3 regions of the Lysinibacillus sp. EB106-09-02-XG168 genome follow, and region 2 is predicted to be linked to each of the others. Evidence: riboswitches for the same ligand, from Rfam matches in the RefSeq annotation. Region 2 holds a riboswitch; each other region holds the start of a gene.
What was found. A riboswitch is a leader RNA that binds a small molecule or an ion and turns the genes downstream of it on or off. The one in region 2 is predicted to bind S-adenosylmethionine.
Positions count from the first base shown of each region.

Region 1: it holds a riboswitch for S-adenosylmethionine, as region 2 does, so the genes downstream of both, AC3WSO_RS21760 (bifunctional homocysteine S-methyltransferase/methylenetetrahydrofolate reductase) here and metK (methionine adenosyltransferase) in region 2, are expected to answer to the same signal.
Region 3: it holds a riboswitch for S-adenosylmethionine, as region 2 does, so the genes downstream of both, AC3WSO_RS03305 (MetQ/NlpA family ABC transporter substrate-binding protein) here and metK (methionine adenosyltransferase) in region 2, are expected to answer to the same signal.

Region 1 covers NZ_JBYTDN010000003.1:4,294,559-4,300,956, forward strand. Annotated here, with positions in the region: gene metH (methionine synthase) at 1-2,109, opposite strand, end outside; gene AC3WSO_RS21760 (bifunctional homocysteine S-methyltransferase/methylenetetrahydrofolate reductase) at 2,102-3,949, opposite strand; SAM riboswitch class I at 4,039-4,138, opposite strand; gene AC3WSO_RS21765 (protoporphyrinogen oxidase) at 4,264-5,652, opposite strand; gene AC3WSO_RS21770 (protoglobin domain-containing protein) at 5,899-6,398, opposite strand, start outside.
Region 2 covers NZ_JBYTDN010000003.1:3,796,066-3,802,463, reverse strand. Annotated here, with positions in the region: gene AC3WSO_RS19210 (alpha/beta hydrolase) at 37-993, opposite strand; gene pckA (phosphoenolpyruvate carboxykinase (ATP)) at 1,314-2,900, opposite strand; SAM riboswitch class I at 3,655-3,772, shown strand; gene metK (methionine adenosyltransferase) at 4,119-5,315, shown strand; gene AC3WSO_RS19195 (gamma carbonic anhydrase) at 5,580-6,101, opposite strand; gene AC3WSO_RS19190 (alpha/beta hydrolase) at 6,238-6,398, shown strand, end outside.
Region 3 covers NZ_JBYTDN010000003.1:465,014-471,411, forward strand. Annotated here, with positions in the region: gene AC3WSO_RS03285 (glycine C-acetyltransferase) at 1-1,027, shown strand, start outside; gene AC3WSO_RS03290 (alpha-hydroxy acid oxidase) at 1,226-2,377, opposite strand; gene AC3WSO_RS03295 (methionine ABC transporter permease) at 2,391-3,062, opposite strand; gene AC3WSO_RS03300 (methionine ABC transporter ATP-binding protein) at 3,055-4,080, opposite strand; gene AC3WSO_RS03305 (MetQ/NlpA family ABC transporter substrate-binding protein) at 4,185-5,015, opposite strand; SAM riboswitch class I at 5,393-5,496, opposite strand; gene AC3WSO_RS03310 (pyridoxal phosphate-dependent aminotransferase) at 5,737-6,398, opposite strand, start outside.

The DNA of each region.
Region 1 (6,398 bases), 500 kb from region 2:
CATGAATTGCTCTAAATGTGCCACTGCTGCCTTCATAACCCCTGCTGATTGCAACACCTCCGCTACGATGAGCTGATTATCGTTAAATAAACGGCCTACCTCTGCCATTCCGTCCATTAATGGGCCATTAATAATATCAAGCGGTGTTTCAAAAATTTCACGAGCAGCATCTAGATCCTCAATAAGCCCTTCCTTTGTACCTTCTAAAATATAGTAAGCTAAGCGACCTTCTACTGTTTTCGGAATATCTGCCTCTGTTTTTTCCTTCTTTTTATCACGATAGAAATCCGTGAATACAGCTAATGTTTCATCATTTGTATGGAAGAGTAAATCATTGGCTAGCTTAATTTCTTCCTCAGGAATGGATGCATAACGTTCTAGCTTCTCCGTATTCACAATTGCATAATCTAATCCAGCCTGTGTACAGTGATATAAATATACGGCATTTAATACTTCACGACCTACTGGTGGTAATCCGAACGAAATATTACTTACACCAAGTACCGTTAATGTACGTGGCATTTTTTCTTTAATCAGGCGAATTCCTTCTACCGTTTCAAGTGCTGAGCCAATATACTGCTCATCTCCCGTTCCTACTGGGAACATTAATGGGTCAAAGATAATATCTTCAGGAGCAATACCCCACTTTTCTGTTAACAATTTATAGGAACGTTCAGCAATCTCAAGCTTGCGCTGTCGATCAACCGCCATGCCTTGCTCATCAATTGTCCCCACTACTAAAGAGGCACCATATTTTTTCACTAGCGGTAAAACTGCGTCAAAGCGCTCCTCGCCATCCTCTAGGTTTATAGAGTTAATGATTGCTTTTCCTTGAGAAAACTTAAGTGCTTCCTCAATTACTTTTTCATCTGTCGAGTCAATTACAAGAGGTACTTTTACTTTTTTTACAACCTCCTGCATAAAGCCACGCATATCTTCTAGTTCATCGCGGTCAGGGTTTGCTAAACAAATATCGATAACGTGTGCTCCATTTTTCACTTGGGCACGCGCGATTTCTGCAGCTTCTTCAAACTTCCCGTCAATAATTAAATTTTTAAACTTACGAGAACCGATTACATTTGTCCGTTCTCCAATAAATAACGGACGCATAGAATCGTCATACACCAATGGCTCGATACCTGAAACTACATGACCATGTGTGGCATCTGGTAATTGACGAGGCTGTTGGTCCTTTAGCACTTCTCGAATAGCAGCAATATGTGCTGGAGTTGTACCACAGCAGCCTCCTACAATATTTAGCCACCCTTTTTCTGCAAAGCCTTTTAGCTTTTGTGACAGCGATTCAGGTGACTCATGATAGCAGCCTTCCTCGTCAGGTAAGCCTGCATTCGGGTAACAGCTAATATAGCCTGTTGAAAGCTCTGCAAGTGAACGGATATGATCCGTCATAAACTCTGGTCCAGTTGCACAGTTTAAGCCAACTGATAATGGCTTAATATGCTCGATGGAAATGTAAAAAGCATCAATTGTTTGGCCGGCCAATGTTGTTCCCATCGGTTCAATTGTTCCCGATATCATCACAGGTAGCTCTTTTTCAGTTTCCTTAAAAGCACGAGATACCCCCAATGTTCCTGCCTTAACATTCAACATATCCTGACTAGTTTCTAGCAACAGAACGTCGGCTCCAGCTTCGATTAATGCCTTGGCCTGAACATAGAAGTTTTCCTCTAACTCATCAAATGTAATACCACCTGTAACCGACAAGGTTTTTGTAGTTGGTCCCATAGCCCCCGCTACAAAACGTGGCCAATCGGATGTAGAAAACTCATCTACTACTTTGCGTGCAATTTCCACAGCACGTGTATTGATTTCTTCTGCCTTTGCACCAAGATCATATTCATTTAATACAAGTGGTGTACTTCCAAATGTATTTGTACAAATAATATCTGCTCCAGCTTCTAAATATTTTCTATGAACTTTTTCAAGCACATCTGGTCTAGTTAGCACGAGATTTTCATTACAGCCATCATATTCCTCGCCGCCAAAATCCTCTGCTGATAAATTTTCATTTTGTAGCATTGTACCCATTGCGCCATCAAGAATTAAAATTCGTTTCTCTAGTTGTTCTTCAATCAAGTGCTTAGCCATTTATACTTACCCCTTTTTTCTGTTCATCCAATTGCTCAATAAATTTCATCAATTCTAGTGTCATGTCATAGCGTAAAAATGGTGTGATGAGGTAAATACCATTGAAATATTCCGCTGCTACTTCTACTAATTCCTTCGCAATTGCAATTCCTTCTAGTGTTGCGCGTTCTTTATCATCGCCACATGCCTTCATACGGGCTAATACATCATCGGATAGTTTGATACCTGGCACTTCATGATGTAAAAACTCCGCACTTTTATAGCTCGTTACTGGCATAATGCCTATATAAATCGGTGTTTCTAAATGCTTTGTCGCCTCGTAAATTTCCACGATTTTTTCCTTTGTATAGACAGGCTGCGAAATAAAATAATCTGCCCCATATTCAATTTTCTTCTCTAATCGAGATACCGCGCGATCTAGTACACGTACATTAGGATTAAAGGCAGCCGCTACAGAGAAATTCGCCTTTTTACGAAGTGGTTTCCCAGAGAACGATACACCTTCGTTTAACTGTTTTATTAATTGGATTAGCTCCATTGAAGATACGTCATAAACGCTTGTGGCCCCTGGGAAATCGCCCACCTTCGTCGGATCTCCAGTCACTGCTAAAATATCGTGAATGCCTAGTGCGTTTAATCCCATTAAATGTGATTGAAGTCCAATTAAATTACGATCTCGGCATGTTATATGAGTTAACGGTCTTACCCCGTGTGTTTCTTTCAGTAAGGCACCCATTGCGACATTACTAATCCTTGGAGAAGCAAGTGAATTATCTGCCATCATGACTACATCTGCGCCTGCCTCATATATTTTTCTTGCTCCTGCAATAAAGCCTTCGATTTCTAAATGTCTTGGTGTATCTAATTCCACTATAACTGAGCGTTCACGTTTTACTTTTACATGTAATGGTTCATAATTTGCTGGCTCAGCCTCACGGACAATCTCTACTTTTTCTGGCTTTGCATACTTTTCTTCGACTGGGGATAACTCCTCTAAGTACTTTTTCGCTGCAGCAATATGCTTTGGTGTCGTACCACAGCAACCACCAATTAAACGTACCCCCTGATCACGAAGCTCTACAGCTGCTCGACCAAAATAATCTGCCTCCGACTCATAAACGACACGGCCATCCTCTACATCAAGAAGAGAAGCGTTCGGATACGCTGACATAAATGCTTTCTTAGGAAGCTCTACACCTTCAAATGCTTGTATTGTATGGTGAGGACCTAAGCGACAGTTAACACCTACGAGATCAGCACCTAGAGCTTCAAGTTCATGTAAAGCGTTATTTAAGCTCATTCCATTTTGTAAAATTCCTGGTTCGTGCATTGAAACTTGAGCAATAATCGGTAATTTCGTTTTAGCTCGTAGCATTGCTAAAGTCTCTGTTAATTCTTCAAAATCATAATATGTCTCAAGTAAAAGGCCATCTGGATTTCCTGCAAGTAAAACGGTTGCCTGCTCATCAACTGTTGCTAAAATTTCCTCTAACGTTGCATCGCTTTTTCGAATACCACGGATTCCCCCAATAGTACCTAAGACAAATTGTCCACCTTCTGCCGCTGCTCGTTTTGCAATCGTTATAGCAGCTTCATTAAACTGCTGCACACGAGATTCTAATCCATAGCGGGCTAATTTTATGGCATTAGCTCCGTAAGTGTTCGTTTGAATAATATCGGCACCTGCTGCTATATACTCTCTATGAATCTTTTCAATTAATTCAGGTCTTTGTATATTCATTTCCTCATGGCAATACTCCAAGCCATAGCCATATAAAACTGTACCAATTGCACCATCTGCTGTAAGAACATGCGTTTTCAACCTTTCAAGCAATCCCATAAAACTAGCCTCTCTTCCTTTATTTATGAAAATAAAAAAGCCTTCTTTTACAAAAAAAGAAGGCTTTAACGTTTCGTCATTGTTTTTCCTTCTCATCTTCGACACTACGGTCCTCTGGATTTAGCACCTGACAATAAGTTGGTTGCTGAAGCTTCATAGGGCCAGTCCCTCAGCTTCTCTTGATAAGAATGTTGTATGAATTTTTTAAATAATTAAAAGAATCATATCGTTTACGAACGATTGAGTCAAGACTATTTCACAGAACAGAGGTAAAACTTCACGAAAAATACCAGATTTTGATTTAAATCAAACAATTACGATAGTTTTTCAGCAAGCTCCTCACCAATTTTTTTACCATTTTGAATACACGCACCTATGCCTACTCCGAAATAAGAGCACCCCGCTATTGATAAATTCGGATAGTTTTTCTCAAGCTCTTGTACGAGACCTTGCAACGCTTCACGATGTGCCAAATCATACTTTGGCATTTGGTCGATCCATTTTGTCACGTCCACAATTGTTGGCGTTTCCTCAATCCCCAAGCTTTTTCTTACATCCTCTAGAGCAACCGCTGCTAACTCTTCATCTGACATCAAACGCAATCTCTCATACTCAGGGTTAATGCTCTTATAAAAAAGTCGTACAAGTAATTTTCCTTCTGCTGACGTGTGTTTCCACTTGCGACTTGTCCACGTTGCTGCATTACAAATAACATCCGAATTATGTGACACAATATAGCCTGTTCCATCCGCAGGTAATCTATTATCTGGTACATCAAACCCTAAGTAAATCGTAATGGCGGATGCAGTATTAAATTGTTCAAAATAGCCATTCAAAGATTCATCCTGCAATAAACTTTGTACCGCTTCATTTGGCAGTGCCATGACAACATGATTTGCTTCAATTATTTTACCGTTTGCTAATGTAATGGAGTACTGATTCTCCTGCTTTTTAACACTTGTAGTGGCAATCCCTTTTATAATTTCTACATCCGTTAATGTTTCTTCAAGTCGATCAATTAGTGATGATAAACCATTTTTAAATGAAATAAATTTTTTATTGGCTGCTTTCAAAAATTGTTCCCTGTTTGCATCAAAGCCTTTAATAATACTACCGTAATCGTTTTTGTAATCGATTAAATACGGTAAAGTGGAAGCAATTGAAAGTTGATATAAATCTCCCGAGTATACACCTGCAAGTACGGGCGCTATTTGGTTTTGAACAATCTCCTCACCTAAATAGTACGTTAAAAATTCCCCAATCGAACTTTCCTTTGTAAACGCTCCATTTGGCATGGTTAAATCCTTTAATGCTTCTTTTTTACCTTGCTCTGATACAAGCGTGCTTTCCTCAAGAGATTGTACGCTCATAGGAATACCAAACGTTGAATCTGCTGGGATAGCATGTAGCTCATTATTTGTGTAAATATACGAAACACCCGTTTCGTTATACACAAGATTTTGTTCAAAATTAAGTTCTTCTACTAACTCCCTAACACCTTTATGACGCGCTACTATAGAATCTGCTCCTGTTTCCATGATAAAGCCTTGTTCATGTGCAGAGTGAAGCTTACCACCAAGGTATGTATTTTTTTCAACGAGTACAAGCTTTACATTTAAGTTTTTCTCCTGAACTTGGCGTTGTAAATAATGCATCGTACACAAACCCGTAATTCCGCCACCTAATACAACAACTGTTTTCATATTAACCGCCCCTATTTTTAGTTCTTTATTTCAGTATAAACTTTTTTCATCGAAAATTACGTTAAACCCTTTACAAATTTAGCAAAAATGGAGCTATCCAGCGCATAGGATAGCTCCATTTTCTCTATGTTCAATTAGTATATATTGAATTTAACAGCATATTTTCACCGGCATCTTTTATCTACCTAGTGGATCGATCGTATATATTAACAGTTGATATAGTGATATTTATAGCTTTTCACTCCATTAATTTAAATTTTGTGCAAAGCTAGCTAGTTCTTCAGCGGAATTTTTCACTTCATTAAAAGCAATACCTAATTGACTTAGTACTTCTACTATTGCTTGTACTTCTTGTTCCATCTGTCCATTTTGTTCTTTGGCTTCGGTCATAGCGTCCAATATGTTAGTAAATTGACCTTCCGTTCGAACCATGTTTTCCTCACCAGAAGTTACCTCTTCTTGAATATTACTAAGCGAGTAAACAAGTTTATCAGTCCGCTCATTCGTTTTATGTAGTAAAGTCGCAACCGATGTGACAGATTCCTTTGTTTGAATCGATAGTTTTCTCACTTCATCTGCAACAACACTAAAGCCTTTACCCGCTTCTCCAGCGCGAGCCGCTTCTATTGCCGCATTTAAAGCTAACAAGTTCGTTTGATTAGCAATATTTGTCACAACATTCATAATCAATTCCATTTCCCTTGACATATCTGCCAACTGTGTAATATTTTCCGCTATACCATCAA
Region 2 (6,398 bases):
TTTTTAACAGGCCCTGAACGGTTGATAAAAGGATACTTACTGTACGTATTTTGCTAAAAAGTTATTAATAGTTTTCCAGTACGAATCACCGGCAACGCTTTCTGCACTGCCATGTCCAGCACCCTCAACTATCATTTTTTCCTTCGGTACATTGGCAGCCTCATATACTTCCTTTAGCATATAAGATGGCACAAATGTATCATTACTTCCATGAATAAATAGCATCGGCGTTTTCGATTTGGCAACTTGCTCGACAGTATTAGCTTCACCAAGGGTATAGTCAGCTCTTACTTTCGTAACAATTGAAGAGAAGTGCATAATAGGAAAGGCCGGTAAATGAAAGATTTCTTGCAATTGGTAGGAGAATTCATCCCAAACTGAGGAATAGCCGCAATCCTCAATTATAGCCTTAACATTGTTAGGTAAATCCTCTCCTGAGGCCATCATCACTGTAGCACCTCCCATGGAAATACCATACAAAATAATTTCAGCGTTTTTATCTGAATTGGTAACATTATTAATCCAAGAGACTACATCAAGTCGATCGTGCCAGCCCATCCCAATATAGTCACCCTCGCTTTTTCCATGAGCTCTTGCATCCGGTATAAGAACATTATAGCCTGTATCATAAAAATGCTTAGCATACTTTGACATTTGTGAGCCATCAGATGAATATCCATGGAAAACAATTGCCCATTTATTTGTTTCGTTTGTATTTTTAAGCGTATAGGCATGTAATTTCAAATTATCAAAAGACTTTACATAAGAATCCTGGTGATTCTCTTTAAACCACTTTTCACTCTCTTCTTTTTCTTTAGCTTCCTTAGGATTAACAGCGATTGAATTGTGCGGTGCATCAAGCACAGCTGATTTATCTGTTTTAGGATTTAAGGCGAGATTATAAAAATAATTCCCTGCAAAAAATCCAGCGCCAACAAACAATACAAATAGAAGACTGACAATAATAATAATTACTTTATACTTTCTTTTCATATATTTCCCCCTAAAACTACTATTATGAATTATACACAAAGTTAACAATATGAAAAGTGAACTTTTCTAAAATAGGGGAAGAATAGGAAAGAGAGTGACTTAAAATGTTCCCTTTTATAGTGTTAAAAAACAAAAATGGTAAAAAGATATCTTAGGATTGTTGGACATGTTAAATGAAGAGATTTCTGTTCCAGGTTACTCGCTTTCCTGTGAAATCAACCCCTTGTTTTGCGGAAGAGCCATACCTTATTTAAAATCGCACAATAATCTTTCAACAACAAAAAAGGGAACGACTGAAATCGTTCCCTTTGCTTAGTAAATTATTTTAATGGACCACCAAGGTTTGTGATAGCTTCAGAAACATTTGAAAATTTCTTGAAGTTGTCGTTGAATAAACCAGCAAGTTCAGCAGCTTTTTTATCATAAGCAGCTTTGTCTGCCCATGCATCACGAGGATTAAGCACTTCAGTTGGTACACCCTCAATAGTAGTTGGGATGTTTAAACCGAATACTGAATCTTGAATTGTTTCAACATCAGTTAATTTACCATCAATTGCAGCACGCACCATTGTACGAGTGTAAGAAAGCTTCATACGGCTACCAGTACCATATTCGCCACCAGTCCAACCAGTGTTCACTAAGAATACTTGTGCACCGTGCTCGTCAATTTTTTGACCTAACATTTCAGCATAAACTGTTGCTGGAAGTGGAAGGAATGGAGAACCGAAGCAAGTAGAGAATACTGGTTCTGGCTCTGTTACACCACGTTCTGTACCAGCAAGTTTAGATGTGAAACCGCTTAGGAAGTGGTACATTGCTTGCTCTTTTGTTAATTTACTGATTGGAGGTAATACACCAAATGCATCAGCTGTTAAGAAGATGATTGTTTTTGGGTGACCAGCAACAGATGGATCAACAATATTTTCAATGTATTGAATTGGATAAGCTACACGTGTATTTTCTGTTAATGAACCGTCATCATAGTCACAAACACGAGTTTCTGGATCAACAGCTACGTTTTCTAAAACAGAACCGAAGCGGATTGCGTTGTAGATTTCTGGTTCTTTTTCAGCAGAAAGGTTAATTGTTTTTGCGTAGCAACCACCCTCAATGTTGAATACACCGTTATCAGACCATCCGTGTTCATCGTCACCGATAAGCTTACGGTCAGGGTCTGCTGATAAAGTAGTTTTACCAGTACCAGATAAACCGAAGAATAATGCAACATCACCAGCTTCACCAACGTTTGCTGAGCAGTGCATTGAAAGGATGCCTTGTTGTGGTAATAAGTAGTTCATAATACCGAAAATAGACTTTTTGATTTCACCAGCGTATTCAGTACCACCGATTAGGATGATTTTCTTTTCAAGTGATACAATGATGAATGTTTCAGAAGCAGTGCCATCAACGGCAGGGTCTGCTTTAAAATTAGGAGCTGAGATAACTGTGAAGTCAGCAACATGAGAAGCTAATTCCTCTTTAGTTGGACGGATAAATAATTGATGAGCGAACAGATTGTGCCAAGCATATTCATTGATGACTTGGATGCTTAATTGAGAATCTTTATCAGCACCAGCAAAGCCTTTGAATACGAATAATTCGTCACGTTCTTTTAAATATTTTACTACTTTTACATATAAGTTATCGAACACTTCAGAAGAAATTGGTCGGTTAACTTTTCCCCAGTCAATTTTATCTTTTGTGCTCTCTTCTTCTACCGTATATTTATCTTTAGGTGAACGACCAGTGTATTTGCCAGTTTCTGCACGAACTGCGCCATCTACTGTTAACATAGCTTCACCACGAGAAGTAGCTTTTTCAGCTAATTGTGGTACTGAAAGTTGAACATTAATGTTACCGCCGCTTAATAATTCCTTCAGTTCGTTTGCAATTTCTACTGAATTCATCGATTAAATACCATCCTTTTTTATAGTATTCCCTTGAGTCTGAGGGAGTTTTTCTTAATTTCAAAAATAGTATAACACAATTGCTTAAATAATCTATACTAATTCAGAAATTATTTTTCAGATTTTATTACTTTTCAAGAAAACGACAAAAAGTAAATTGATTCGTTTAGATAATGCTTTTTACCCTATTTATTATAAATGATTAGTCAATCACTTTCGACACAGCAAAATTGTGTTCTAGAAGCTTTTGGTTTACATGAGTTCGCACAGGATGTGAAGTTTTTAGCTTGTTTTTTATTAGTTGGAGCTTGTCTTCGATTGAAAAGGGGCTACAATCATTTTCATCCACCACATGTTCCGTAGCTGACGCTTTGCTTTCACTACAAAATGTGCTGTAAAGGGTTACACATATGTTAACACATGATGTGAGGTGGAGAGTAGGGATTATTTTGTTTGAAATTACAGGATAATACAAATTGCTTTCATAATAATGGTATAATTACCACTGGCGCTACGCTTTCACGCAGATAAACAATGCGTCCGGAATCGGTTTTGTGCTTTGGAGTTGTTCTTTGTGCGAAAGCGCAGCGACAGCAAAGCCGACATGATATCGGTCATTTCGATAATGCTATAGGACGTGGCGTTCTTACACTGGGTTTCTCTATTTTAGCGGGTGTTTGGGCACTCGCTGAAAGAAAGTATAAATATTTGACAACGTTCGACCTTTTACGTATTATGAGATATTGAACGGATACTCTTATCCCGAGCTGGTGGAGGGTCAGGCCCTATGAAACCCGGCAACCTGCATGAACCATTTCACGACATGCGCTGGTGCCAACCTGATGCAAGGGAAACCCCTTGAACGATAAGAGTGAAAGGTTACGAAGTCATTATTCCTTTCCTCATGTTAAGTAAGCGTGAGAAAAGGATTTTTTTATTGTTAAAAACGAATGTAAAGGTAAGTATTTAGTCCTTTCCTTATTATAATGACGGATCTTTCGAAAACCTCGTGTTAAAAGCAGTAGTGGTTTTATGTGCGAAAGCGTAGTGCCAACGTAGCGACAGCAACAGTTGTTTTTATGTGCGAAAGCGTAGTGCCAACGTAGCGACAGCAACAACTGCTTTAGAGTTCAATCTATAGGAGCGGGCTTGACATGGGTAATGAGTACCGTATTAATTCGCAAATATTATTTGTAAAAGTAATAGGAGGAAAACCAAATGACAAAACGTCGACTGTTTACATCAGAGAGTGTAACAGAAGGACATCCAGACAAAATTTGTGATCAAATCTCGGATGCCATTTTAGATGCTATTTTAGCAGAAGATCCAAACGCACGTGTAGCGTGTGAAACAACAGTAACAACTGGTTTAGTATTAGTAGCAGGAGAAATTACTACTTCTACTTATGTAGACATTAAAGGTATCGTTCGTGATACTGTAGCAGAAATCGGTTATACACGTGGGAAATATGGCTTTGATGCTGAAAATCTAGCAGTACTTGTTGCTATTGGTGAACAATCACCTGATATTGCTCAAGGTGTTGACCAAGCATTAGAGGCACGTGAAGGCTCTATGACAGACGCTGACATTGAAGCAATTGGCGCAGGTGACCAAGGTTTAATGTTCGGATATGCATGTAACGAAACACCAGAGCTTATGCCTTTACCAATTAGTTTAGCGCATAAATTGGCTCGTCGTTTAACGGAAGTACGTAAATCTGGTGAACTAGGTTATTTACGTCCAGACGGAAAAACACAAGTAACAATTGAATATGATGAAAACAATGTACCAGTGCGTGTTGATACGATTGTCATTTCTACACAGCATGACGAAGAAGCTACTCTTGAGCAAATTCAAGCAGACTTAAAAGAATTTGTTATTGCTCCAGTTGTTCCGAGTGAATTATTAGATACTGAGACTAAATATTTCATCAACCCAACTGGCCGATTCGTAATTGGTGGTCCAAAAGGAGATGCTGGTCTAACTGGACGTAAAATCATCGTTGATACATACGGTGGCTATGCCCGTCATGGTGGTGGTGCTTTCTCTGGTAAGGATGCAACTAAGGTAGACCGTTCAGCGGCATATGCAGCCCGATATGTGGCAAAAAATATCGTAGCAGCTGGTTTAGCAGATCGAGCTGAAGTACAACTAGCTTATGCAATTGGTGTTGCTCAACCTGTATCTATTGCTGTTGATACATTCGGGACAGGAAAAGTTACGGAAAGTGAAATTGTAAAATGGGTACGCGAGCTATTTGACCTACGCCCAGCAGGGATTATTAAAATGCTTAACCTTCGTCGCCCAATTTATAAGCAAACTGCAGCGTATGGTCACTTCGGTCGTACGGACTTAAATGTACCTTGGGAACAAACAGACAAAGCAGACGCATTACAAGAAAAAGCAGGTTTATAAACTATTCAGCTAAAGTAATAAAGTAGCTGAACAAATATTTTAAGATACTATTACAGAAAGGGGCTCTACATGCTATTGCCCCTTTCGCTGTTTTTAACTTTTTTCAGCGAGTGTCTAAACACCCGAAAGAAGTTAAAGACTCCTTTCTGATTCCGGACGCAATTATGCCGAGGCGTAATTGATCAAAAAATAAGCTCCATATATAATCGTGTTTAGCTCGGTTGTCCAAGCAAACGTGGAGCTGCTTTGATTTAGTTGAGATAACTATTTATTTTTTGGTTGAAGAGATTTATAGTATTGGCCTTTTTCTACATATTCATGTATGATGCGTTCCATATCTTCTTTATCTTCATCATTTAATTCTCTTACAACTTTTGCGGGCCGCCCTAATGCTAAGCTATTTGGAGGAATGACTTTGCCTGGAGGAACAAGGCTACCCGCCCCAATAAATGCACCCTCTCCAATCTCCGCTCCGTCTAATATTATAGAGCCCATACCTATTAAGGCTTTTTTACGAATCGTACAGCTATGTAAAGTTACTTGATGTCCGACTGTTACCTCATCTTCGATAATTAGTGGATATTTAGGGCTTTGATGTAAGCAACAGAGGTCTTGAATACTAACTCTTTTTCCGATAATTGTCGGTGATACATCCCCTCGAATAACTGTGTTAAACCAAATAGTTGTTTCAGCACCTATAGTAACGTCACCAGTTACGGTTGCATAATCGGCAATAAATACAGATGGGTCAATATTGGGTGTTTTCCCTTTAAATGGATAGATCATGAGAATCGCCTCTTTTCTTTCTATGATGTAATATTATCGTATCAAATACGCAACTTGATGGAAATATTAAATTAAAATGAGCTAGATATTCCGTTATAATCATTGTGTAATTATTTTTTTAGGAGGACTATGTGAAATGTGGAAATGGGAAGCTGATGGACAAGCAAAGGCTGTGGTTGCAATTCTTCATGGTGCATATGAAAATCACCGCTGGTATGCATGGCTTATAGAAAAACTAAGATTGGAAGGCTTCCACATAGTCATGGGGGATTTACCTAATCATGGAGTGAATAAAGG
Region 3 (6,398 bases), 3.3 Mb from region 2:
AACGAATGGAGAATTAAAGCGTATTGCCAAAGAAACAATAGAGACATATGGTGTGGGGGCTGGAGCAGTCCGTACGATTAACGGTACACTTGATTTACACATAAAATTAGAGGAAAAGCTTGCTGAATTTAAAGGAACAGAGGCAGCGATCTCCTATCAATCTGGTTTTAACTGTAATATGGCAGCTATTTCAGCTGTTATGGATAAAAGTGATGCGATTCTTTCAGACCAATTAAACCATGCATCGATTATCGATGGCTGTCGTTTATCACGTGCGAAAATTATTGCCTATAATCACTCCGATATGGATGATTTACGTGCAAAGGCAAAGGCAGCAAAAGAATCAGGCTTATACAATAAAGTCATGGTCATTACGGATGGCGTATTCTCAATGGACGGTGATATTGCAAAATTACCAGAAATCGTTGAGATTGCGAAAGAGTTTGATTTAATAACATATGTAGATGATGCGCACGGATCAGGAGTAACAGGTAAAGGAAAGGGTACTGTGAAGCATTTCGGTTTAGAAAAAGAAGTCGACTTCCAAATTGGTACACTTTCTAAAGCAATTGGTGTTGTTGGTGGATATGTAGCAGGTAAGAAAAATTTAATTGACTGGCTAAAAGTGCGTTCTCGTCCATTTTTATTCTCAACAGCATTACCACCAGGTGATGTTGCTGCGATTACAGCGGCAGTGCAAATGCTAATTGACTCAACAGAGCTGCACGATAAGCTTTGGGAAAATGGCGATTATTTAAAAGCTGGTCTTGCTAAATTAGGCTTTAATATCGGCGAATCTGAAACACCGATTACACCATGTATTATTGGTGATGAAAAGCTTACACAGGAATTTTCACGTCGTCTATTTGAAGAAGGCGTCTACGCTAAATCAATCGTTTTTCCAACGGTTCCAAAAGGTACAGGACGTGTTCGTAACATGCCTACAGCGGCACATACAAAAGAAATGCTGGACGGCGCTCTAGCAATCTATGAAAAAGTCGGCCGTGAACTAGGCGTTATTCAATAAAAAAATGGGCTACCTCAATAGTGAGGTAGCCCAATTTATATTAAATGTTCCGATAAATCGGTGAAACATTCCGATAAAATCTGAAATTGTTCCGACAAATCACAAAATTGTTCCGACAAATCACAAAATTGTTCCGATAAAACACAAATTTATTCCGATAAATCTTTTATCTCCACTTCAAACTGCTGGACGCTTTATTTACGCTCCATCTTTTTTCACTAATGTAATATCACGTAGTTCCTTTATAGATGTTGCCCCCGCTAATGCGATGGATACTTTTAATTCATCATATAAATTCGTCATTACTTTTTCGACTCCTTGTTGTCCTTCTAATGCAAGTCCATAGACGAAGGGACGACCAATGGCAACAGCATCTGCTCCTAAAGCAAGTGCCTTAAGAGCATCCATACCGCGATACACACCGCTATCTAAAATAACAGGAATTCGTCCGTTTACAGCTTTCACAATGTTAGGAAGAGCATCAAGTGAACCAATTACGCCATCCAATTGGCGACCACCATGGTTTGATACGATAATACCGTCAATACCGTTTTCTATAGCAAGTTTTGCGTCTTCAGGATGTAAGATACCCTTCAATAAAATAGGGAGATTTGAACGGCGTTTTAATTCACCTACATTGTCCCAATTTAATGTTGGATGGAACACATTTTGCAACACGCCTTGTACATACGACTCAAATGAATCATCTGGTAAGGAAGCAGTAAAAACCGGATCATTCATATAGTTTCCTTTTGCATATCCAAGCTTTAATGGTGAAAACTGATTGCGAACATCTTCTTCACGCCATCCAAGCATGACTGTATCTACAGTTAAAACAATAGCCTCAAAACCAGCAGCCTCGGCTCGAGCGGCCATACTATAGGCAATTTCCTCATTAGTTGACCAATATAATTGAAACCATTTAGTAGCGGAGGGAGCTGTTTGTGCCACATCCTCAAGTGCATAGCTTGAAACTGTACTTTGAATATAAGGAATTTTTAACTGATCAGCCGCACGTGCCACGGCAAGCTCTCCCTCGTCATGTGCCATTTTGTTCATGCCAACAGGAGCAAATAAGAGCGGAGTTGGATGTACTTTTCCGAATAGCTCAATCGATGTATCAATACTTGAAACATCCTGTAAAAAGCGTGGAATAATAGAGTGCTTTTCAAAGGCTGCACGGTTATTTCGTAGTGTTTGCTCACCGCCAGCGCCTGAATGGATGTAACCAAATGGACCAGCTTCCATTTTTTCTACAGCTGCCTTTTCTAAATCGGCAAAGCAAATAGGGAAGGGGGCTTGTGCATTTATATTTTTTAACAGTAGATCGCTATGTGTTGTCTTTGTCATCGTAATCCTCCTACTAATCTTTTTTTAGTTTCGTAGCAAAGCGGTTACCTATTGATTGAATAATTTGAACAAGGATGATTAAGATAAACACTGTCGCATACATCACATCGACTTCATAGCGCAAATGGCCGTAACGGTATGCAAGATCACCTAAGCCACCGGCACCAACCATTCCTGCCATTGCTGTTGCTCCTATCAGACCGATTGTGGCAATTGTTAATCCTAAAATAATGGATGGGCGAGCCTCACGTAGTAAGACATTCCAAATGATGTGACGACGTTTAATACCCATTGCTGTATAAGCTTCCACAACACCTGGACCAACTTCCAAAAGCGCGGTTTCCATAAGTCGCGCAATATATGGCGCTGTATAAACAACAAGCGGCACAATAACACCTTTTACACCAATAGTTGTGCCAACGATTAGCTTCGTGAACGGTAAAATGAAAAATAGTAAAATAATGAACGGAACCGAGCGAACAATATTAATAAATAAATTAAAAAATTGATAGAGAAATTTATTTTCAAACGATTGCCCTGGGCGAGTTAAAACGATTAAAAGCCCTAAAGGGATCCCAATTAAAATAGAAAAGAATAATGAAATCCCAACCATTTGGAACGTTTCGATAATAGATTTTCCAATAACATCTGACCAATTTGCAAAGAAGCTTTGAATGTTATTCATTTAATTCGCCTCCTAATTCCTCAACGCCTACCCCGTTTTCTGTAAAATACTTAAGTGCTTTTTCTACGATATGCGACTCACCGTGTAGATGCACGACAATATTACCGACGATGCCGTTTTTTAATTCAATGATATTGGCTGTTAAAATATTTGGTTGTACATCATACACTTTGCTCACTTCTGCAAGTAATGGTTTCCCGGTACTTTCACCAAGGAATGTTAAACGAATAACACTTCCTGAGACATTTAATTGCTTGATAAGGGACGGTGATAAATTGCGTTGAGAAATGGTATTTAAAAACTTACGTGTTGTTACATGCTGAGGATTCGAAAATAGTTCTATAGCAGAGCCATATTCCACAACCGTCCCTGATTCAAGAACGGATACATCATCGCAAATTTTTTGAATAACATTCATTTCATGTGTAATAAGTAAAATAGTGATGCCAAGCTCACGGTTAATTTTTAAGAGAAGCTCAAGAATAGCGTCAGTTGTTTCAGGATCGAGAGCACTTGTTGCTTCATCACTGAGTAAAATCTCAGGCTCTTGGGCGAGGGCGCGTGCAATAGCGACACGTTGCTTTTGACCACCCGAAAGCTGGCTAGGATAACTATCTAATTTCTCTGTTAGGCCAACAATTTCTGCATATTTTGCAACGCGTTTTTTCACTTCAGAGTCGTTATAGCCTAGAAGCTTTAATGGTACCGAGATATTGTTGTAAACGGTCGCTGTTTTCAAGAGATTAAAATGCTGGAAGATCATGCCGATTTTTTGACGTGTTTCGCGAAGGTCGTTTAGAGAAAGTGAAGTAATATCTACATTGTCGATCAATACTTTTCCTGTTGTTGGTCGCTCTAATAAATTAACACAGCGAATAAGGGTACTTTTTCCTGCACCACTGTAGCCAATAACCCCATGAATTTCACCTTTTTTGACATGTAGGTTAATGCCATCTACTGCTTTGACGATACCTTTTTTAGTTTTAAATTCTTTTGTTATATTTTCTAATTGAATCATACTGTGATATCTCCTTTCTAAGTCCTTCTATAAAGCAAGAATCTGCTAGCATTCCTATAGGGGTCTCGCAGATTCTCAAATTATGAAAGGCCCTTCATCGTTACTTACCAGCTTGGAATGATAGAACCTTTGAATTCCTCTTCAATAAATTTGCGTACTTCATCAGATTGATAGGCTTCAACAAATTTTTTAATCGCTGGGTCATCCTCGTTTTCAGAACGTACCGCGATGTAGTTTACATATGGAGAGTTAGTAGATTCTAAAAGAATGGAGTCTTTTTTAGGATCAATACCAGCATCAAGAGCGAAGTTCGTATTAATAGCTGCCACATCTACTTCACTAAGCTGCTTCGGAATTTGTGCAGCCTCTAATTCAATGAATTTAAAATTCTTTTTGTTTTCTTCCACATCGCGAGTAGATGCTGTTAAGTCTGCACCTTCTTTTAATTTAATGATACCTGCCTCTTGAAGGACAAATAGAGTACGAGCCCCGTTCGTTGGGTCATTCGGTAATCCGAATGTAGCACCATCAGGAACTTCATCCAATGATTTATATTTCTTGGAGTATATGCCCATAGGAGTTAAAATTGTTTTTCCTACTGGTACTAAATTTGTTTTGTGATCTTTGTTAAATGCATCGAGGAAAGGCTTGTGTTGATAACTGTTTACATCAAGATCACCCTCGGCTAACGATGTATTTGGTAAAACATAATCAGAGAACGTTTTTAGTTCTACCTCTAAGCCATTTTCTTTGGCAACTTTTGCTGCAACCTCTGCAATTTGTTCGTGTGGACCAGAAGTTACACCTACTACAATTTTATTTTCATTAATAGCCTTACCTTGACTACCTTTATCTTCTTTAGTACCGCAGCCTACTAATGCCGCTACTAATGTGAGACTCGCTAAACCTAATAAAATTTTGTTTTTCTTTTTCATGAAACATACCTCCAAAGTTGTTTTATCGGCTTTTAAAAAATCAATTTTGCCTTGGCGTAATTGTTGTTGCTGTCGCTTCGCTTTCGCAGAGAAAACATTTGTTGCTGTCGCTTCGCTTTCGCAGAGAAAACATTTGTTGCTGTCGCTTCGCTTTCGCAGAGAAAACATTTGTTGCTGTCGCTTCGCTTTCGCACAGAAAACACTTGTTGCTGTCGCTTTCGCACAGATAAACAATGCGTCCGGATTTTGAATTGTGCCTTCACAATTCGTTCATTTCAAAATCCATGACATCCGCCGGAGGCTTTTATCTTCATGTAAATGAAGATAAAAAAAACTCTCTTAAAAAATTAAGAGAGGCTCATGAAAAAGTGTGTCCTCTCTTATCTTTCAAACGATATCGTTTGCAGGATTTAGCACCTTCCTTAAAAAAGGAGGTTGCCGAGCTTCATAGGGCCAGTCCCTCAGCTACTCTTGATAAGAGATTTATAATATTTTTTTGAAAATCCGATAGAACTAATATAAATTATAGGATATAGGTAAGTCAATCAAATTTTTTAAATTTTTTATTTTATTATACTATTTAGCTGGAAAAGAATCTGCTAGAAGAAGGGGTTGAGCAACCCAAAAAAAGATAGAGAAATAAAAAACTGTTCCTATAGCAAGATTGAGCTAACGGAACAGTTTTTCGATAGAGTCTACTTAGGTAGGGGGATTGAACTGTTCATGAGCTGAATAAGCTTAGTTTTTCAATTCTGCTAATCGCTTCACGTAAGCGGTCTTCGCTAACAAGTAAACCAACCCGTACATAGCCTTCGCCATATTGACCGAAGCCATTGCCAGCAGCTACAGCGATATCAGCTTTGTCGAGCAATAAATCGGCAAATTGTTCACTCGTAAAACCTAATGGAACAGGGAGCCATGCAAAGAAAGAGCCTCTCGGTGCCGTTACTTGCCAACCGATTCGCTGAGCTTCTTCAATCAGGACGTTTCGTCGACGCTCATAAGTCGCTCTTAGCTTATCCGCACAACTCTGGGAAGCAGTAAGTGCAACTGCCGCGGCTTGTTGCACGGCAGGAAATTGACTACAAAAGAGATGGTCTTGAATAAGGTTAATGGCTGCAACAATATCAGGGTTACCAACTGCAAAACCAATGCGCCAGCCTGCCATATTATACGTTTTGGATAATGTATACATTTCGATACCGACATCTTTTGCACCATCAGCTTGCAGGAAACTGATAGGTTTATTGCCGTCAAATCCAATCGCTCCGTAGGCAAAATCATGTGATACGATAATGTTGTGCTCTTTTGCAAAGCGTACTGTTTCCTCGAAAAATTCAAGTGTTGCAGTACCACCAGTTGGGTTATTCGGGTAATTCAAGT